DNA from 3 places in the Marinomonas sp. ef1 genome. Region 3 is predicted to be linked to each of the others. Evidence: predicted binding sites of a transcription regulator. Region 3 holds the regulator's gene; each other region holds the start of a gene.
What was found. Region 3 encodes LexA, which represses DNA repair genes until DNA is damaged. Its sites were predicted from a motif close to TACTGTNTANNTANACAGTA; they were not measured.
Positions count from the first base shown of each region.

Region 1: umuD (translesion error-prone DNA polymerase V autoproteolytic subunit) is a predicted target of LexA. The motif match lies at 808-827, and genes of this name have one in related genera.
Region 2: uvrA (excinuclease ABC subunit UvrA) is a predicted target of LexA. The motif match lies at 1,003-1,022, and genes of this name have one in related genera.

Region 1 is NZ_NHTT01000013.1:69,420-71,593, forward strand. It holds gene CCS02_RS17220 (hypothetical protein) at 1-663, opposite strand, end outside; gene umuD (translesion error-prone DNA polymerase V autoproteolytic subunit) at 842-1,288, shown strand; gene umuC (translesion error-prone DNA polymerase V subunit UmuC) at 1,288-2,174, shown strand, end outside.
Region 2 is NZ_NHTT01000018.1:22,807-24,980, reverse strand. It holds gene uvrA (excinuclease ABC subunit UvrA) at 1-949, opposite strand, end outside; gene CCS02_RS19385 (MFS transporter) at 1,107-2,174, shown strand, end outside.
Region 3 is NZ_NHTT01000002.1:303,883-306,056, forward strand. It holds gene topA (type I DNA topoisomerase) at 1-149, shown strand, start outside; gene CCS02_RS03820 (DUF6586 family protein) at 146-616, shown strand; gene CCS02_RS03825 (hypothetical protein) at 619-885, shown strand; gene lexA (transcriptional repressor LexA) at 981-1,604, opposite strand; gene dinG (ATP-dependent DNA helicase DinG) at 1,674-2,174, shown strand, end outside.

The sequences.
Region 1 (2,174 bases), on a different contig from region 3:
GTTAAGTTTGCTATATACCTTTAGGTACATATTTTCTAGTTGTTTGAAATGTTCATGAAAATTAAAGTTTTTATAATTACTATTTTCTGTCTCTGGTAAGACGACCACGAGCATTAAAGTGTCTTGATAGCTCTTTAATATTTCGTTTGCTAGTTTGGCTTGATTAAATTCAGTTTCTAATTTGATAGCTATTTTTTTAAGCTGGGTTTCAGATTGAAGATATTTATCAAGCCTTTCTGTAAGCTTTGGGAGTGAATTATTATATTCTTCCTGCTTTTTCATCTTGCTGTCGATATCTTGGTCTAGGTCTATTTGGAGCTTTAATTGGTGTCTCATCATACAATTAAGACAATATGATCTAAGGTCCTCAAGCGAGGTTGCGCAGTGATCAAAAAAAGCATCTAGTTTTTGATGTCTATTAGAGTCTGATTGTTGCTTCTTCCAATTATCAGCAGTCCGCCATGCTACAAACAAAAGACCCACTGTCCCGACGCCAGCTAGCATTCCACCTATATCAGCAAAGGTCACATCGCCTTCCTTCCAAAACTTAACGTAGGCCAAAGTAAAAATCGATCCTGAAAACGCACCTGTCAAAATAGCACCAACAAATTCTACTTGGTCTTTGGCCGTTTTCTTTATTGTGTTCTTGGCTGTATTGAACATGGCGTCTTCCGTGTGTAAATAGTTGATCTCGCTACTTTACCCTAACGTTCGCTATTTCTGAAATCCCACCTCATTTTTGGTCGCAAAACCGGAAACCCTACCTGTTACAAAAATTCACTTGGTCATTCCCACTGCTTAAAACTATACTGTATATCCATACAGTATTTTGGTGTTTGCTATGCGTGTGACTTATCTTGGTGTGTCTGAGTCGGCGGCGTTTATCGCGGCCAATAGTGTGCGAATCCCGCTTTATGTGGATTCGGTGTCGGCGGGGTTTCCTTCGCCCGCTCAGGACTTTGTTGAAAAATCGTTAGATTTAAATGAGTTCTGTGTGGCTCACCCGAACGCGACGTTTTACGTGCGTGCTCAGGGTGATTCGATGATTGAGGCGGGCATTCATTCCGGTGATGTGTTGGTGGTGGATCGTTCGTTAACGGCTCGTCATGGAGACATCGTCATCGCCTGCATTCATGGGGAAATGACGGTGAAGACGTTAGAGTTGAAGCCCAATGTGTTACTTCGTCCGAAGAATAAAGCCTACAAAGCGATTCATATTACCGAAGAGTCCGAATTAGAAATCTTCGGTGTGGTGACGGGTGTGGTTCGTAAGTACGAGCGCGGTTGATGAAAACGGTTTTTGCCTTGGTCGATTGCAATAACTTTTACGCCAGCTGCGAGAAGTTGTTCCGGCCCGATTTAAAACGCACGCCAGTTGCGGTGTTGTCGAATAACGATGGCTGTATTGTGGCGCGTTCTAAGGAAGTGAAGGCGCTGGGCATTAAGATGGGCGTGCCGATGTTTCAGGTTCAGGACGAGATAAGAAAGCACGGCATTGTGTGCTTTTCGTCGAATTATGCTTTGTATGCGGATATGTCGAATCGGGTAATGACCATCTTAGAAGAGGAAGCGCCACGGCTGGAAGTGTATTCCATCGATGAGGCGTTCATGGACTTAACCGGTGTTGATCACGTGACGGATTTGCTAGCGTTTGGCAAACGAGTAAAAGCCAAGGTCGATCAATGGACGGGCATTACGGTAGGCGTGGGCATCGCGCCAACCAAGACACTGGCGAAGCTAGCCAACCACGCGGCGAAGAAGTACCCCGCCACCGGTTCGGTGGTAGATTTGATGGACCCAGACAGACAAAAGCGTTTATTGGCAATTGTTGATGTAAGTGATGTGTGGGGCGTTGGCCGTCGTACCACGGCAAAGCTAAAGGCGAGGGGAATCAACACCGCATTGGATCTGGTGAATGCTGACCCTAAATCGATTCGGAGTGAGTTTTCTGTGGTGTTGGAGCGAACCATTCGAGAGTTGAATGGGGTGTCGTGTTTGGATCTGGAATTGCTCAGGCCAACAAAGCAGCAAATTATTTGCAGTCGGTCATTTGGTCATAAAGTGACAGACAAGCGAGAACTACGGGAAGCCATCGCCAAGTACACAACCAGAGCCGCCGAGAAACTACGCGGGGAAAAACGCCTTTGCCGCGTCGTAAGTGTGTTCGTTCGTAC
Region 2 (2,174 bases), on a different contig from region 3:
AGTAAAAAATACTACGTCGACCCCAGCCTCGGATTGCACCTTCAGCAAGCGTCAGAGTTTCATCTTGAATGATTCGATCAGGATCAAACATCTGATGAGTGCCCAATCCGTCACATGTCTGACAAGCGCCGTTTGGGTTGTTAAAGGAGAAAAGGCGTGGCTCTAATTCCGTTAAGCTGTAACCACAAACCGGACAGGCGAATTTACTAGAGAAAATGTATTCTTCTTGCTCGTCATCCATATTGATGACTTTGGCGATCCCGTCGGATAAACCAAGGCATGTTTCAAAGGATTCTGCCAAGCGAAGCTGTAGATCAGAACGAACTTTAAAACGGTCAATGACGACTTCGATTGTGTGCTTCTTGTTTTTTTCTAATGCTGGAGCATCATCTAGGTCGACGACGATGCCATCGATTCGCGCGCGAATAAAGCCTTTTGAAAGTAAGTCACTGATGGTATGTAAGTGCTCACCTTTTCGATCCTTGACGATCGGTGCAAGCAGCATCATCTTAGTTTCTTCTGGTAGCGATATAACTTTATCGACCATTTGTGATATGGTTTGCGCCTCTAGTGGCTCTCCATGATCTGGGCAGCGAGGTTGTCCTGCACGGGCAAATAACAATCGTAGATAATCGTAGATTTCTGTTATTGTACCGACTGTTGATCGTGGGTTGTGAGAGGTTGATTTTTGCTCGATAGAGATAGCAGGAGAAAGGCCTTCAATGTGGTCTATGTCTGGCTTTTCCATCATGGACAAAAATTGTCTAGCGTATGTCGAAAGGGATTCTACATAGCGTCGTTGTCCTTCGGCGTACAAAGTATCAAAAGCGAGAGAGGATTTACCTGAGCCGGATAGGCCAGTAATCACCACAAGTTTGTCTCTTGGGATGTCTAGGTCCACATTTTTTAGATTGTGTGTGCGGGCCCCGCGTATGGTAATGGTATCCATGATTCTCCAATGTGAAGTCGATCAACAGAAAGAAATCTGCCAGTAAATTAAATAACTGTCTATTTTTACAGTAGTTGAAATGGAGCTTCAACGGTATTTTTTGTAAAATTGACAATCTTTTTCTTAACCACCTAAGTTAAACGGTTGAAACCTCCTTATGGATCTACTCGAACGTCGTTCAGTTCTTGCTTTAGCGCTGATCTATTTATTTAGAATGTTAGGCTTATTCCTTATTATGCCTGTCATCAGCGTGGCCGCTGATGGGTTGACCGGAGCGGACGCCGCGTTGATTGGTACTGCTATCGGTATTTATGGTCTGACTCAGGCGAGCTTACAGATTCCGATGGGCATGTGGTCAGATAAAATTGGCCGTAAACGCGTCATTGTTATTGGGCTGCTATTGTTTGCTGTAGGTAGTTTGATCTGTGCCAATGCGAGCGATATCAATACATTGATTGTTGGGCGCGCGGTTCAGGGCGCTGGTGCTATTGCCAGTACCTTGATGGCGCTATTGAGTGATGTAACTAGAGAGCAAAATCGAACTAAAGCCATGGCGATTGTTGGTATTAGTATTGGTGCCTCGTTTATGCTGTCTTTGGTATTAGGGCCTTGGATTTTTGCCTTAGTCGGGCTTTCAGGTCTGTTTTATCTATCCTTTGCTCTATCTTTACTGGGAATAGTCTTGATCATTTTTGCTGTGCCGAATATCGTCCAGCACACTTTTCGGCGCGATACGACACCGAGTCTTTTGGCGTTAGGCTTGGTCTTAAAAGATTCAAGACTACGGTTCTTGAATGTGAGTGTTTTGTTGTTGCACGCGAGCCTAACTGCTTTGTTTGTTACCGTGCCGAATTTGTTGATTCAGCAGTTTGATTTACCCTTGTCACAACATAGCTGGCTATACTTAGCCATCATGGGTTTTGCCTTCGCAGGTATGTTACCATTGGTGATTATTGCCGAATCAAAAGGTAAGACAAAAGGCGTGTTAATCGCCGTGATGATTTTGTTGGGTTTAAGCTCGATATTGCTGCAATGGGCTCCTTACCTTTGGGTGTTTGGGGTGCTGTTATGGGCTTATTTTGTAGGCTTTAACTCACTGGAAGCTGTGTTGCCATCTCTTATTAGCAAGTTAGCGCCAGTTGGTTATCGCGGCACAGCGATGGGCGTGTTTTCTACCCATCAATTTATGGGATCATTTTTGGGTGGCGTTGGTGGCGGTTGGCTG
Region 3 (2,174 bases):
AAGATTCTGAAGGTCGCCCAGCCATTATTCGATATAGCCGCAAGACGAAAGAGCAATATGTCATGACGGAAGAGGAAGGTAAGCCAACAGGCTGGAAAGCATTTTATGTCGGCTCTAAATGGGTGATTGAGGAAGGTAAGAAAAAATGAGTGGTGCCAGTTTAGCTAGCTTAACCAATCAAAAACTAGACACGGCAAGACGCTTTATTAAGCAAAGCCAAGATAGTGATGAAGCGTGGCTAAGGGTCGGGCTGGAAAGCTCGGCTATTTTTCAGTTAAGAAGTGCTCTTAATGGTCTGCTAAAAGAAGTGAATGCAGCGTATTCGTTATCTGGATCTCTGGATGTTGCTAAACTATTAGCTGAGTCAGAAGATAAGCAGATTGTTGTTCCTGTGCTGGCGGAGCTCGCTGATTTGTTGTCACGTACTGATTCTTGGTGCTTTCAATTGAACCAGGCATATTTGGTTCAGTTTGAATGTCGTACCTCTATGTCGTCAGTAGTGCAAAGTGATAGTCTAATTGGCCGTGGAAGTGACGCTGGCGCGTCCGTGAGTTTTTATTTGGCCAAGTTGGTCGAATTGGTGTTACGTTTTAGAGAAGAGTCATCAGAGTATTGAATATGAAAGAATCCTACCTAGAAATTGTTGAGCTGGATAATGGCGATATTGTGCTGCGTCCAGCCAGTGAAGATGGTGAGGAAACCGTTCCACTAGCAACATTGCAGATATCAGATGATACTCGATCTTATTTAAAGGATCGTTATTTTGAATTGGCAAAATGCATGTTCCATGCAGGAATTGATTTTGTTTATTCAGATGATTCGTTTTTTGACGAAGATTCGGAATATCTTGATGACGAAGATTTTCGTCCTAAGATTCTGCATTAAGTCTGTGTTGTTGGTGTGAGGCGTAGGTTTACATAAAAAAGCGAAGCATATGCTTCGCTTTTTTATTGGTATGGTGTTGATGAGGTAGCGGCTACTTAAAGTCCTTGGCGAATCACACCAACTGATAAGCCTTCAATGGCGAACTCTTCGCTTTCAAGGTCGACAATGATGTCATTGAACTCTTCGTTCTCAGGAATAAGTCGAACAATACTGCCTTTTTGTTCGAAACGTTTAACTGTTACTTCGTCACCAATGCGAGCAACGACAATTTGGCCGTTACGCACAGTAGTTGTTTTATGCACTGCTAATAAGTCGCCTTCCATTATTCCGATGTCTTTCATGCTGGTACCTGAGACAGATAAGAAATAATCGGCTTGTGGGGAGAACATATTTGCTGGGATGTTTACATGAGAAGCAATGTTTTCTTGGGCTAAAATAGGGTAACCTGCAGCAACTTTGCCTATGACAGGTAAGCCAAGGTTGTTTGTGGGGTCATCATTTGATGCACGATCAACTAAGCGTATTCCCCTTGACGCGCCAGAAAGCATCTCTATTGCACCTTTTTTACTCAAGGCTTTTAGGTGCTCTTCAGCAGCGTTAGGAGATTTAAACCCAAGCCGGCGTGCTATTTCTGCTCTGGTTGGTGGAAAACCTGTTTCACTAATAAATTCGCGAATGGTTTCTAGTACGTCAGATTGTCTTTTGGTTAATTTAATCATAGGTTATCTGGTTGTTTATACAGTTACTGTTATTATATACAGCATTCCTAACTATACTCAATGATATAAATGCTTTCAGACGAACTAAAAAAACAGATTCAACTTGCATACCGAGCATCTTTGGATGCGAAGTCCCATAAACCAAGGGCTGGACAGCGCCAGATGATTGGTGCGATCGCTCGAACTTTGGGTAACATTAAACAAGACTCGGAAGGCGAGCGCCTTGAAGAAAAGCATGTTGCCGTAATTGAGGCAGGAACAGGCACGGGTAAAACTTTGTCATATTGCCTTGCGGCTATTCCTATCGCGAAAGCTCGTGGTCTTAAATTAATTATTTCTACTGCTACGGTTGCGCTTCAAGAGCAGATTTTGCATAAAGAGTTGCCTGATTTGCTTGAACATACGGAGCTGACTTTTAAGTACACGCTTGCTAAAGGGCGAGGACGTTATTTGTGCTTGAATAATCTTGAGGGCTTCTTGAGCTCAGAAGAGCAAGCAATGGACGATATGTTCGCTGGACTTTTCGAGCAGCACCTTCATTCCGATGATATTAATACTGTTCTTTATCAA